Regions from separate parts of the Comamonas testosteroni genome, predicted to be linked through region 1. Evidence: riboswitches for the same ligand, from Rfam matches in the RefSeq annotation. Region 1 holds a riboswitch; the other holds the start of a gene.
The links. Region 1 has a riboswitch for cobalamin ahead of F0P97_RS11615 (TonB-dependent receptor plug domain-containing protein). Riboswitches for the same ligand answer to the same signal wherever they lie in the genome.
Positions count from the first base shown of each region.

Region 1 (7,318 bases):
CACGCTCACCTCCAGAAAGGGTCTGGACATTGCGCTTAGCCAAGTGATGAACTTCCACCTGTCGCATGGTTTCACGAATGATCCTGGCATCTAAAACGCTGTCACGGACATGCGGTATTCGGCCCAAAGAAACAACGCGCTCTACAGTTTGCGGCCAGTTGATCTGTTGTCCTTGTGCCAGATAGGACACCAGCCTGGCTTGCTCACCTGGCGTCATACTGGCCATCTTACGTTCGCCAAGAGAGATCAATCCCGATGATCCTTTGATGAGGCCGATCATGGATTTGAGCAAGCTGGATTTGCCAGCTCCATTGCTTCCAATAATGCCTACTAGCTCTCCAGGGGCCAGCTCAAAGTCAACGCCATCGAGAATGTTCTTATCTGGAGTTTTAATGGACACATTGCGGCAGACAAGGCGGCTGGTAGCGAGGTTACTGATCATGTGATGCGCCTCTGCTGCGTACGATGAGTGCAATGAAAAATGGCGCTCCAACTAGTGATGTGAGCACGCCAAGTTTCAATTCCTGGCCACTGTTGTAGAGAAAGCGGACACCAAGATCTGCAATGAGGAGAAGCGCTGCCCCAGCGAGGGCGGAGAGTGGTAGCAGCTTTGCAGGATCTCCCTGGGCAGTCTTTCTCATCAAGTGAGGGGCTACTAAACCAATGAAGCCGATACTGCCTGATACAGAGACGGCAGCACCGACAGCCAGAGCACAGCCGAGCAAAATTTTGATGCGCAAGCGGCTCAGATTTACGCCCATTGAATGAGCAGTTTCTTCACCTAAAGCCAGTGCTTGAAGTGCCTTCCCACAAGTTATCAAGAGGACGCAGCCTGCCAGCATGAAGGGAACTGAAAGCAGCAAATCTTGATTGCTACGGTCTGCCAGAGACCCCATCATCCAAAACACGATCTCGCTCATGGCCATGGGATTGGTCGACCAATTCAGGATCAAGGAGATCAAGGAACCACAGAGTGCAGAAACCGCAACCCCGCCCAGGATGAGCGTGGTTCTAGGGGTGTTGTGTCCAGCAAGAATAAATACGAAAGCGCATGCGAGAGCCGTGCCCAGAAAACCCGCCAACGGCAAAGCCAGATAGAAGGCGTTGGCGATACCTGTATACAGGGCGACGACCGCACCTAGGGCTGCACCACTAGAGACGCCAAGAAGGCCCGGCTCGGCCAGAGGGTTTCTCAGCAGCCCTTGCATGGCTGCTCCAGTCAGTCCCAACGTAGCGCCCACCGCCATGCATAAAACAGTCCGAGGTAATCTGATATCAATCAGAATTCTTGATGGGACTAGGTCACTGGCCATCGCTCCATGAAGCAATCGCAAAGGATCCATGTCCACATACCCTACAAACAGTGAGCAAGCAGCCAGAAGTGCTGTCGCCAAAAGCAGCAGGACAATCACAGGCGATGCACTCGACAACGTTCGCAGTCCTAGGGCAGCGCTTTGAGGTACAGCGAATTCATCACCGTTGCTGACTATGACTTTGTGTCTGTGGTCCCGCTTTGGAGGAACTACAAAGCTGCCGACATTGCCTCCAGCAACTGAATTCAGATTATGCGTATCCATAGATTAGCTTCCAGCTTCTTCCCGAAGTTTCTGTGCAGCTTCAAGATTCCAGATTCCGCCACAGACAATGTCGCGCGAAGACAGAACAAGGCTTCGTGCATGGAGCCCTTGAATGGCGGGATGACTGAGCATGCGATTGCCTTGTGTCGGCGTTTCGGGCTTGTAGTCGCTGCCCAAAATTACCTCCGGCTTTTGCTCAATCAGCCGCTCTATTGGCAATCGCCCATAGCCTTTGACGTTGGCGTTCTTCGCTCCATTGATGAAGCCCGCAGCTTCAAAAATCGAGTCATATAAGGTATTGCTGCCCGCGGTGTAGCCACCTGCGCTATAGCGCATCGCTGTTTTTCTATGCTTGGGCGCAGAAGCCCTTAGTTGCTCCAATCTCTGGTCGAATTGGGCAATCAGTTGCTCTCCTCTGGGAGCTTCGGCAACCGCTTTGGCGACTTCACGGATTTCTTTACGTACATCATCGAAGCTGTTAGCCCCTGGGATTGCTACTACAGGAATACCAAATTTGCGCAACATGGAATTTGTGTGTCGCGTTGTATAGGTTCCCACAAGCACCAGATCAGGCTTGAGCGCGAGCACTTCTTCAGTATTGCCACGCACAGTAGGTAGACCTTCGGCTTTCGCGTGCAAAGCAGAGCTGCGCGGATCTTTGCTCAGATGGGAAAGTGCAGCGATCCGTTGGGGGTCGACCAGTTGCAGCAGCAACTGGTCTGTGCATAAATTCAGTGAAACGATGCGTTGCGGCACATTGCTTTCAGGCTGTGCGTAAGCCTGTTGAACAGGCCATAACGTAGCTGCACTCACAAAGAGAGCAGCAATCGTCAAATACTTATTGGGCCTTAGCCGCCACATGAAAATCCTCGGCCGCTGCGGTCGGCTGGATCACTGGGCAACCCAAGGTAGGTTTCGCGCAACCAGTCCCAGATGGCCAAGCGCGACCAATCAGGGGCTGGAGCAATTTGCTGCTCCGGTGTAAGGAAAGGGTTTGGCAAGAACACTGTCATTTGTTGCTGCCCCGCGTTGTTGAACAAGCGCACCCCCCAGGACTTGGGTGTGCCTTCCTTATTCAGGACGCGGTATAGCTCAGCACGGCCCGTGCGGCGCATGAATGCATCTTCATCCGAAGCACCCTTGAAATGACCAATGCAGATATGGAAATGCCAGGCTCCAAAATCGACAGTCAGATAGCCATCTAGAACGCTGACCTTTGTTGGCGCATTGGGAGCTCTGATTTCCCATACGGCACCAGGAATCAGTGAGCCAAAAACAATTTCGCCCCAGTGTTTTTGGAAGATGTCCTTGCAGAGCATCCAAAGGCTGTCTTCATCGGCTGGAAGCGCCCAGGCTTGCACATGGCCCAGGCTGGATTCATTTGTTTCTATCGGCTGTTGCAGGCGCACTTCCGTCGTCATGGGGTTTCTCCTTTGTTATCAAGTTTTGTGAAAAGACGCGCCTGCGCATCCATTGAGAGGTACACGCATCGGCGCTCTACCGGGCTCAGAATTTGTATTCAGCGCCAACGATGCCGTAGATACCCATGGGCTTGTAGCCAAGACCTTCCTGGACCTTGTGGTCGAAGATGTTCTCGATACGAGCAAAGAGATTGAGTTGCTTGTTCACTGCATAGCGTGCAGATACATCGAAGCGCACGTAGCCAGGAATCCAGTCCACCCCGGTCCAGTCATAGCGCTTGCCAGTCAGGAATGCAGAGAAATCCACATTCAGGGGACCATTGGCATAGGCCAGACCAATGTTCCCTTTGTGCCGCGCCACTTGGACTGTGCGAGCAAAGTCTTTGCCTTTTTTCTTGGTCTGGGAGTCAGTGTAGGTGTAGTTGGCTTTCAGTTGCCACTGCGTGTTGATACGCAGAGCCCCACTCAACTCTAGGCCTTGCGTTTCCAGCGCGTCGCCATTCGCATACAACCCATAGCCGCTGCTGGTGCGTGAATTAGTGATACTGCCGTCATACAGAATGGCATCTTTGACCTTGCCCTTCCAGAGATTGGCTTCCCAGTTCGCGCCAAGGCTGGGTAGGACCTGGCGGATGCCCAACTCAACCATGCGACCACTTTCTGGCTTGAGGTTGGTGTTGCCATACGTCGGGTTGTAGAGCTGCGACAAAGTCGGGGCTGCATAGCTGGTCGCATAGTTGCCAAAGATGGTCACATTGCCAACTTGCTGATTGATCCCCACGCTCCCTGTTGTCTTGCTCCCCCAGACGTCGTACTTGTCATGACGAACCCCTGCGGCAAGAATAGGACCGGAAACGCCAACTTGGTATTCCCCGTTGGCATAGAGCGACTTGCGCTTATTCTTGCCCTGCAAGCTGCCATAAGCCCCCCACTGTGATGCGCTCGCATCGTAGAGCTCTGCGCCGCCAAGGACCTTGAATCCTTGACCCGCATACTTGAGGCTGTAGTTCAGCTGCTTGCTCTGATCCTTGTAGTTGGCAGTGCCGACAAAACCGCTGTCGTAGAACGGAACCAGCTCTCCCTGATTGAAGTAATTTTTATAGTCCAGAGAGAAATGATTCCAGGGGGCGGTGACATATCCCAGCAACCCGTCGTTGGGATCCGCGTTGGTACGACGTGTCTGCGTCCAACCAAGCTCCAAGCGTTGGCTGAGTTGCTCTGTGAGACGTTGCTCAAGATAGGCGCTAGCTGTGTCTGTGCGGCGATCGTTGTAGGCGTTGGGATCCGGAAGCTGCATGCCCCAATAGGCCGGGGCGCCGTTAGGACCCGTTGTGACCTCTTTCAGTTGGGCATAGTTAAAGCGATTCTTGTTATGTGTGAGGGCGATGCCGGCATCGATGGACTTTCCACGAAAATCAGCAGACGCTTGAAGTGTGGTGTCACGAGTACCTTCGTACTTCAGCAGACCATCGCTGTCAGTGTGAGACGCATATAAAGAGGTGCTCAGCTTGCCATCGGCAACATCAAAGGCCTGTTGAAACGAGGCTTTGGCCTTTTTCCAACCGAGAGAACCAGCTTCAACAGAGATACTGCGCTTGGGCTCGAGCGAACCACGCTTCGTCGTAATCGAGATGACTCCAGCAGTTGCGTTCGAGCCGTACAGAACCGTCTGTGGTCCTCGCAGAATTTCAATGCGAGAGATGGACGAAGGATCATATTGGCTCAGTAGGTTGGCCACATCTCCCGTGCTGGGCAGATTCATGGAAACCCCGTCGACCACAACCAACACGTTGGCAGAGCCAAAGCCTCTCATCTTGATGTAGTTGTACTGACCTGGGCCTCCGACTTGTTTGAACTCCAGCCCAGGCACACTTCGAAGAACTTCGGTGAGATCAGTGTACGAGCCGCGCTCGATCTGCTCCTGCTCGATGATGGTTGCAGCTTGCGTCAGCGTGAAAACATCTTTATCCAGCTTGGATGCTTCCACCAGCGTTTCCGCCAACTGGGTTCCGGCGGCATCTGAGCCGGAATCTCTCAAACTGGGCCGTTGCTGAGAGGATGGCGCAGCTTGTCCCGTGGCCTGTTCAGTTCCAGGAGAGCTTTGCGCAAACGCGAACGACGAGAGAAGAGGTGGAAGCAGTCCGAGCGCCGCAGCGCTCATCAATCTGGTTTTCATTGAGGTAGCAAGTCATAAGGCTTGCCGCCACCAGACAAACAGACAGCGGAACGCAGCCCATCGCATCGATGAGCTGTGTCGTCGAAGTATGAGCTTGTCAGGTGCGATGGGACCGTGAATGCGGAACTATCATGATGCGGCAAACATAAACAAAAAGAGTTTGTTTACGCTACTGCATCGGTAGACCCGTCCACTCAGAGCCCTCGCTCAATGGCACAGTAACGACTCGCATTGGCAGGTCTCCTGGCTCACACCGTCTTTGGCGCTGTGTGCCCCTTCCCGCCGAAATTGGCAGTGGTTATGGCAGCAGCTCGGTGCTCACAGTTGCGAGGACAGCCACGTATTTGCAACGTGTTCCCGTTTTCATTCCCTTAGAAAAGGGAAGCTCAATGCTGAAGCGGGATTCTACATGGCTTAAAAATTTTGTCTCCTCGCTCATTTAGACGATGTGGTGCAGCGCTCCCTCTAGGCAGGCTGAATCTCCCCCACTCCTGTAGACACTTCCGTGACTCAAGCCCCGGCGCGCTCAAAATCGTCGGGCCTGACTCCACCCAGATGACTGTGGCGGCGTGACCGGTTGCAGAACACCTCGATGTAATCAAACACATCGGCCAACGGATGAGACCCAGCGATAAATGGATTACACCTATCTATCTGAGCTCATCGCAACGGGCAAACGTGCGTTCACAGTTGACCTCATCAAGGCCCAATCGTTCACAGCGATGATGAGTACGATGTCGCCATTTGACATGCGTACTGATGGCTGATTCCTAATCGATGGCACTTTTGTCCGGAATGCTAGATCTAGCACAACCATCTCTGTCGAGCAGCGCTGTAACAGCTCCAGCCCTTCTGCTGTCATCCGTACGGAGCGGCTTTCGCAGTCCACGGGTAGGTACTGAGGGGGTCTACGTATTCCGGTTGAATTAACCGCCTGTGCTGGTTACGGCTGACAAGTCTGCGGGTCTTGACCGACTGAGTTCGGCCAGAAGCGGAATTCCAATACATCTTTCTGAGTGTCCGCTTCCAAGAGAATGTGTTTATTAACGTTGCGAGCGGATTCGTGACCGAGGCAGTAAACTCATGCCATCGTTACAATCTGCCAAGCTCTGCGCTCCCATCTCGGGATGAAAAAGGGAACACGTTGAAACTACGTGGCTGTCCTCGCAACTGTAAGCACTGAGTCCTTCACGAAAGCCACTGCTTTGTTCTCAAGGCGGGAAGGTGTGAATGGCGCCAAACACGGTGCGAGCCAGGAGACCTGCCAGTGCGATTCGTTACTGTGCCATCGAGCGAGGGCTCTAGGTGGACGGATAGCTCCGTTCAGTAGCGTAAACCAAGCGTTTTTCGTTTTGATGTTTATGTTTGCTGCCCCGGAGCCTCGTCCACATCTGGATCGAGTTGCCCTTTTCTTGCACAAAGACGATTGCGATAGCCCTGCATCTCACCAATGCTGGCCAGCAAGGCGGCGCTGCGCATAAAAAGTATTCTGGTTGCGGCAAGCTACTGACGTGCCACTCCATGAAATCAAAAATCGTTCACGCCAGCGCTCTGAGTCTGCTCCCCGCCCTGGTCCCCTTCAACGTGCTTGCCCAGTCAAAAACGACAGGGCTCCCTACATCAATACACATTGCTCAGGCAGAAAATGGCAGCCGCAGCAACGAGCCTGTTGCTGATACAGCCCCGGAAGCCGCAACACTTGGGGAGGTCTCCGTCACCAGCCGTCACTATGACAACGCAGTTGGAATGAGTGATGCGGCATCGCAAGGTGTCATCCGCTCCGAGCTGCTGGAAAGCCGCCCGGCGCTGCGCCCCGGCGAAGTGCTGGAGTTCGTGCCTGGGGTCATCGTCACCCAGCATTCGGGAGATGGCAAAGCCAATCAGTATTTTCTGCGCGGCTTCAATCTCGATCACGGAACCGACTTTGCGACCAGCGTCGATGGCATGCCGGTGAATATGCCAACGCATGGACATGGGCAGGGCTATTCCGATATGAACTTTCTGGTTCCGGAGCTCGTCGACCGTATCGAATACAGCAAAGGCCCGTACTTTGCGACAAAAGGCGACTTTGCTTCCGCAGGAGCGGCAGACATCAGCTACAAGCGGCGTCTGGATGCACCATTCATACAGTTCACAGCTGGCGG
Region 1 covers NZ_CP043568.1:2,542,545-2,549,862, reverse strand. The annotation lists gene F0P97_RS11635 (ABC transporter ATP-binding protein) at 1-442, opposite strand, end outside; gene F0P97_RS11630 (FecCD family ABC transporter permease) at 432-1,577, opposite strand; gene F0P97_RS11625 (ABC transporter substrate-binding protein) at 1,581-2,411, opposite strand; gene F0P97_RS11620 (DUF7676 family protein) at 2,426-2,998, opposite strand; gene F0P97_RS11615 (TonB-dependent receptor plug domain-containing protein) at 3,084-5,174, opposite strand; cobalamin riboswitch at 5,390-5,580, opposite strand; cobalamin riboswitch at 6,268-6,458, shown strand; gene F0P97_RS11610 (TonB-dependent receptor) at 6,696-7,318, shown strand, end outside.

Region 2 (7,318 bases), 190 kb from region 1:
CCCACCTGGCGGGTCTGGCTGTTGCCCACGATCACCACCGTGCGCATATCGGCCATATCGGCTTGTGCATCCAGCAGCCGCACGATCTGCAGCGTTTCATCGGGGCGACTGACGTTGCGGGCAAAGCAGATCAGGCGCTCGGGCTCGCACTCCTGCTGCAGCACCTGCAGTGCCCGGGAAAAGCCTTGCGGGCGTGACCGAGAGCAGGGGTTGTAGAACGCCATGGCGAAATCGGCCTGGGCGGCCAGACGGATGCGGCGCTCGATGATGCTGGCGGGTTTGAGGTTGTCGGACAGGTTGATGGTGCAGAAGTCATGTCCCAAGGGGGCGCCCAGACGCGCTGCCGCGGCCAGCATGGCGGTGATGCCCGGCTGCACCTGAACGTCCACGCTCTGCCAGCGGGCATGCTCCTCGGGGCTGGCCTGCTCCAGCGTCTCGAACACGGCACTGGCCATGGCGAATACGCCCGGGTCGCCCGACGAGAGCATCAGCACCTTGCGGCCCTGGGCTGCAAGATTCAAGGCATTGCGCGCACGCTCCAGCTCCTCGCGGTTGTCGCTGGCGTGCAGTTGCAGATGTTCCAGACCCTGCAGCCGCGCCACATAGGGAAAGTAGCCGAATGCATCGCTGGCGCTGGCAATGCTTTCGCGCACCTGCTGCGTCAGCAGGGCATCATCGCCCGGGCCCAGGCCCAGCACCAGGAGTTGTGGAGGCATTGTGGTCGTGCTCATGACAGCGCGATCACATGTCGTTTGCCGGGCGGCGGCCCTGGCCGTGCACGACGATGATGGCGAAATAGGGGCAGCGCTCGGGTGCATCGCGCAGCGGCATGACCTGCTGATCGCTCATGGTGCCGTTGATGACCAGCCAGGCGCGCTCCAGCTTGCCTTGCTCGTCCAGCAGTGCACGGATGCGGCCCAGATGCCGTCCCACCTTCATGATGACCAGTGCGTCCGAGCGCGCCATATGCTCGCGCAGCGGCGTATCGGGCAGGGTCGCGGGCAGCACGCTCATCACATCGTCGCCCCAGGTCATGGGAATGCCGGTGGCATGCCAGCAGCCCACCATGCCGGGTATGCCGGGCAGCACCTCCACCGTCACCTGTTGCGCCTGGCGCAGGCGCACATAGAGATGCATGAAGGAGCCGTAGAAGAATGGATCGCCTTCGCAGAGCACGATCACATCCTCGCTGCGCGTCAGCTCCGTCAGCCGGGCCTGCCAGTCCTGATAGAAGCTGGACAGCTGGGCGATGTAGCGCGGGTCGTCGTGCGGAATCTCCGTGGTCAGGGGGTACTCCATCGGGTACTCCGTGACCTCGGCATGCAGAAGGCCATTGACCAGTTGCCGCGCCTTGCCCGGGTGACCGCGCTTGCGGAAGTAGGCCACATGACGGGCGTTTCTCAGCAAGCGGTCGGCCTTCACGCTCATCATGTCGGGATCGCCGGGACCCAGTCCCACGCAGAAGATTTTTCCGTGATTCATGGTGACTCTTCCTACTCCACCGTGGTTGCCAGTGCGTTGATGGCGGCAACCGTGATGGCGGATCCGCCGAGGCGTCCTTGCACGATGGCAAACGGAATCTGCCCCCATTCGCGCAGCGCGTCCTTGGACTCCGCAGCTCCCACAAAGCCGACCGGGCAGCCGACGATGGCGGCCGGGCGCGGACAGCCCGGGTCCTGCAGCATATGGAGCAGATGAAACAGGGCCGTCGGCGCATTGCCTATGGCGACCACGGCGCCGTCCAGATGCTCGCGCCACAGCTCCAGCGCAGCGGCGCTGCGGGTGTTGCCCATGTCGGCTGCCAGCGCTGGCACACGCGGGTCTTGCAGGGTGCAGATGATGGGGTTCCGGGCCGACAGGCGCTTGCGCGTGATCCCCTCGCTGACCATGCGTGCATCGCAGAGCACGGGTGCTCCGCGCTGCAGCGCGGCTTCCGCTGCTTCGGCAAAGGTCGGGGAGAAATGGATATGTGCGGCCAGTTCCACCATGCCGGCCGCGTGAATCATGCGGCAGGCGACCCGCTCTTCCACGGGGTTGAAGCGCTTGAGATCGGCCTCTCGGCGGATGATGCTGAACGATTGCCGGTAAATCTCTTCACCGCACTTTTCATAGTTGTAGGTCATTGAGTTGTTGCTGTATCTCGTGAGGATCGGAGTTCAGAGGCCGATAGGGAATGGATGCCCGGGCCGACGGCTGCGCTTCGGCGGGGCTGGCGTGGAGCCATATCTGGCCCGTTGTGTCCTGGCTGGCAAACACCACACTTGTCGCATCGGCAGTCAGGGCACAGAGCTTGGCGCAGCCGCTGATATGAAGATGCCGGTCCGCCGCCTGTGAGCTGGCGAATTGCAAGGCCATGGGCTGGGCCGGGATATGGGCCTGAGGGCAGTTGGGGGCACCGGTGCAGGCCGAGACCCGCAGGCGCACATCCGCAGACTGGCTGATCCAGTCCCTGGCATCGAGCCTGGCAGGCAGTGAATCCAGGTGCTTGTTCGGCAGCAGCAAGGATTTCCAGGGCGTGACCCGGATCTCCGCTTGTTCGGGCATGAGAGCCGCCAGCTTCTGTATGGCCCATGCGTCCAGGCGTCCCAAGGGGGCGCCGAGCAGCAGGCCGTGAGGATTGAGCGCTCCGGGCCGCAACGGCCTGGCAGCGCTCCTGTCCGGAGTGCGGGGCTCAAGGTGATGACTGGCCTTGGCGAGTCCGCAGGCATGAAGGTCGATAGGCTTGGCAAGGCCGCGCAATCGGCCTGCCGCCTGCGCACTGCGCTCGCGGGCAAACCACAGGGCAATCTGTATGGCTGCCTGCACGGCAGCCGGTGCAGTCTCAAAGCCATACCAGTCTTCCGATTGGCCCAGGGCAAGTCCATAGCCTCCATCGGCGCAGGCCCATAGTTGAAGGTCGGAGCTCAGGCTTCGGAGATGGCACTGCGGATCGTCGACCAGCATGTCGAATTTGCCGGGCAGGGCCGGCATGTTCTGCTGTTGCAGGGCCAGGGGACTGAGGTCACGCGCAGTTGCACCGCAAAGCGCCAGAGCCAGTGCATGGGTGCGATCTCCTCTTGTATAGAACGGAGTGCAATGCACGGCAGGCGCCAGATCTGCCTGCTCATCGGCAGGGGCCAGCCTGGAAACAACGAGCGCTGCGCGCAAGGCAGGCAGAGCCGATTCGTGCACGCCGCGCAGTTGCAGATTGCCGAGGCGGGTCAACTCGATCTGGCCCGAGGCATGGGTTCGTGCGAGTTCGGCCAGTACCAGCCACTGAGCGGCGGTGAGAGACGCACAGCGAGGTCGCACGCGCACGATCCAGCCGTCCTGTGCCTGCATGGGCTTCCAGGTGCTGGGACACCAGCCACGAATCTGGATGGGCTCAGGGCTGGACAAGCTCTGCTCCACACAGTGCGGTCAGCGCGCCGCCGACCCACAGGGACAAATCTGAATGGCAAATTCCATGCAACATAGGTCATTCACGGTCGGTTTGGCCGAAACCCGGGCCAGACAAACAAAATGTGCAGAGGGAAAATGAAGAGGTGATGAGCCGCGCGCAGGCACGGACATATCACAAGCCACATGCAATCCCGCTGCGTCTTGTACACATCAGGCCGGTCTCCGGACTTACAGAGCCCACCTGAGGGTGGCATATCGATGCGCCTTCCCGCTTTCGCAGTGGCTGCCATGGCCGTGGGCCAGAGCTTGCATCTCCATATCTCTGATTACCGTTGCGGGTGCAGTGCAGGATTGATGGGAGAACTCCATCCACCTGCTTCTCGTTTCACCTCCGCGTGCAAAAGCACGCCATGAGGCACCTGTGGTGGCGCGATCTTACGCGATAACCTGATGCACCCGGCCAAATTCATCGGCTTGGCAGTAGCTTTCCTGCTGTCTGTACGGTGACCGTATATCGATCAGGCGAGCAGGCGGGCCGCAGTGATGCCCTGTTTGATGATTATCAAAATAGATGGCTATTGGCGCTTGTCTGTTAGAGGGTCGGGGGCATTTATTGGGCGAATTTCAGCGGCAGTCGCAGGGTGTCCGGCCAGACCTTTGCCAGTCGCTCGGCGCCGCCAAACAGACGTCTGCTCTGGCCCGCAGCGGTTTCACAGTCCACCAGAATCTGTGTCAAGGCAGGTACGGGACCGCGCTCCAGCTGCAGCACATCGGGGCTGCGGAAGTCGCTGATCAGCCACAGGCAGGACGGTTGCCGGGAGTGTCTGGCCGCCATCTGCCAGCCTGCCTGCAGGGCCTGGGTCAGCGGCGTGCCGCCACCGCCGCGCAGCGGCTCGATCAGATCGGCATTCCAGCGTGGCGCCCTCGCGGGCTCCAGCAGCCAGTGCAGCCGACCTGCGCCGAAGCAGAGCAGGGCCACGGATTCGCGCTGCAGATAGGCCCGGCGCAGCCACTGCAGCAGCAGACCCTTGGCCTGGGCAAACGCACCGCTCTCCACCATGGAGGCCGAGCAGTCCAGCAGGAACAGGTGTTGCCTGGGTACAGCTCCCTCCGGCTGGCGCCAGCGCAGATGTGCGGAGGCCAGCGGCTGACCTTGGCGCTGGCGCAGGGTAGCAGTCCAGTCAATCGATGCCCCTGGCATCTTGAGGATGCTGGGTGCGGCGTGGCTGGCCAGGGCCAGGCCATGGTTTTCTGAGCCGACTTGCCTCCGGCCGGCGCTCAGCGCAGCGGACCGGAGGCTCGGGCTTTTTTTGCGGCCAGGGCCTCCAGGGCTGCCTGCGCCATGGCGTCGGCCTGTTGAGCCTCAAATGCGACGCTGCTCACGGCCCGAGCTTGCCCCCAGCCGGCAGGCGGCTGTTCGAGGCCCGGACCTGTGTCTTGAGGCAAGGAGCTGGTGGCGCCGGGCTCGCCGATGGCCGGCGAATGGGATGCTGGCACCTGGGTACCAGGCTCTACGCGGTCTTTGCTGTCCCTGCCGGATTGGGCTGCGGGCGCGGCTGGTGGTGTGCTGGCCGGTGTCTGCCGGGGCTGACTGGCGCTGCCCGGGTCTGGCTGGGCAGCGCGATGCTGCAGCACCAGTGGCGCGACTTCGGCCACATGGGCTGGCGTGATGCTCTGACTGCCTTGCCAGGCCGCCAGGGCGCGTGCAGCGCGCAGCATGACCAGGTCGGCCCGCAGCCCGTCGACCTGGGCGGCAATGCACTGCAGGGCCACGGCCTCGTGGACGTCATCACTCCATGCCAGCTCCGAGGCATTGCGACAACGGCTGCGGGCCTGCGCCAGCCTTTGGCGAATCTCCTGTTGCTCGGTTGCATGAGATCGGGCAAAGCCCTGGGGGTCCTGATCAAAGCGCAGCCTGGCCCTGACAATGCTGCTGCGCAGTTGCGGATCATTGGCATTGTCCAGTTGCACGCACAGGCCCAGCCGGTCCAGCAACTGTGGTCGCAGCATGCCTTCTTCGGGGTTCATGGTGCCGATCAGCAAAAAGCGCGCGGCATGGCTGTGCGAGATGCCGTCGCGCTCTATGCGATTGATGCCGGAGGCTGCCACATCAAGCAACACATCGACGATGGCATCGGGCAGCAGATTGATTTCATCGACATAGAGCACGCCATCGTGCGCCTTGGCGATCAGACCCGGAGCGAAGTCCACTTCGTGGCCAGAGAGCGCCTTGGACAAGTCCAGACTGCCGGTCACATGCTCGATGGAGGCACCTAGCGGCAGGGTGACGAAAGGCGCAGGTGCCAGCAGATCCGCCAGTGCACGGGCCGCCGTGGACTTTGCCGTGCCGCGCGGACCTCGAATCAGCACGCCGCCCAGCTGGGGCTCGATAGCGGCCAGCAACAGGGCCTGTACCAGGGTGGGCTGTCCCTGTATGGCAGAGAGTGGGAATACGGGGGGCAGATCGTGGTTCGGGCTCATTGGGAAACCTGTCCTTCCATGAATTCTTCGTGCTCCAGCATCTGGGCCAGCAGGCTCTGGTGATGTTCGCCGGGCTGCTCCCACATGCCGCGGTCTATGGCTTCCAGCAGGCGCGAGACGATATCGCCCAGCGCCTGTGGATTGTGCTGGCGCAGAAACTGGCGCACGTTCTCATCCTCCACATAGGCCTGGGTGACCATGGCGTAATGCTGGTCCGAAACCAGCGCGGTGGTGGCATCGAAGCCGAACAGATAGTCCACCGTGGCCGCCATTTCGAAGGCGCCCTTGTAGCCGTGGCGCATGGCGCCCGCAATCCACTTGGGGTTGGTGACGCGGGCGCGCACCACGCGGCCGATCTCCTCGGCCAGGGAGCGAATCCTGGCAGACTGAGGATTGCCATGGTCGCCATGGTAGATGGCAGGGTCGCTGCCGCCCAGATGGCGCACGGCTGCTACCATCCCGCCCTGATGCTGGTAGTACTCGCTGGAGTCCAGCAGGTCATGCTCGCGGCTGTCCTGGTTCTGCAGCACCACATCGAGTGCCTGCAGACGCCGCTCCAGCGCGGCGCGGGCCGGCACGCCATCGGCCTGCTGGCCGTAGGCGTAGGCTCCCCAGTGCAGATAGTGGCGTGCAAAGTCGCCCGCGTCGGTCCACTGGCCGGTACGCAGCATCTCATGCATGCTGGCTCCATAGCTGCCGGTGGGCGCACCGAAAACGCGCCACAGCGCCTGTTCGCGGGCCGCGTCGGCGCTCAGGCCCTGGTCCATTGCGGTTTGCGTGTCACGCAGCATGCGGGCGCGGATAGGGTTGTCCTCGGCGTCCTCATCGAGTTCGGCCACGGCACGTACTGCGGCATCGAACATCTGCACGACATTGGGAAAGGCATCGCGGAAAAAACCGCTGATGCGCAGCGTCACGTCGACACGCGGGCGACGCAGCCCCACGGCGGGAATGACTTCAAAGTCGGTCACGCGCTGGCTGCCGGCCGCCCATTTGGGGCGAACCCCGATCAGGGCAAAGGCCTGGGCGATATCGTCACCCCCGGTACGCATGGTGGCCGTTCCCCAGACGGAAAGACCGATGGCCTGCGGATATTCGCCATGTTCCTGCAGATAGCGCTCCAGCACGCGCTGAGCGGACTGTTGTCCCAGCGCCCAGGCGGTCTGGGTGGGGATGGCGCGGGTGTCCACGGTGTAGAAGTTGCGCCCTGTGGGCAAGGTGTCGCAGCGCCCGCGCGAGGGCGAGCCGCTGGGCCCGGGCGGCACAAAGCGCCCTTGCAGTGCACGCGAGAACTGCCGCAGCTCCTGCGGGCCGCAGGCGTCCAGTGACGGTGCAATCTGCTGCTCTATGCGTCTGAGCACCTCCTGGGTGTGCGGCCAGTCGCGGGCCAGCTCGGGCCGGGCAATGACCTGCAGGGCCAGCAACTCGAGCCGCTCGCGCGTATCGCCGCCGTGGC
Region 2 covers NZ_CP043568.1:2,351,942-2,359,259, forward strand. The annotation lists gene cobJ (precorrin-3B C(17)-methyltransferase) at 1-716, opposite strand, end outside; gene cobI (precorrin-2 C(20)-methyltransferase) at 742-1,482, opposite strand; gene F0P97_RS10750 (precorrin-8X methylmutase) at 1,494-2,123, opposite strand; gene F0P97_RS10755 (nitrite reductase) at 2,107-3,378, opposite strand; cobalamin riboswitch at 3,577-3,819, opposite strand; gene F0P97_RS10760 (vWA domain-containing protein) at 3,992-4,582, opposite strand; gene F0P97_RS10765 (ATP-binding protein) at 4,660-5,862, opposite strand; gene cobN (cobaltochelatase subunit CobN) at 5,859-7,318, opposite strand, start outside.
Region 2: linked by a shared signal. The riboswitch ahead of F0P97_RS10755 (nitrite reductase) and the one ahead of F0P97_RS11615 (TonB-dependent receptor plug domain-containing protein) in region 1 are both predicted to bind cobalamin.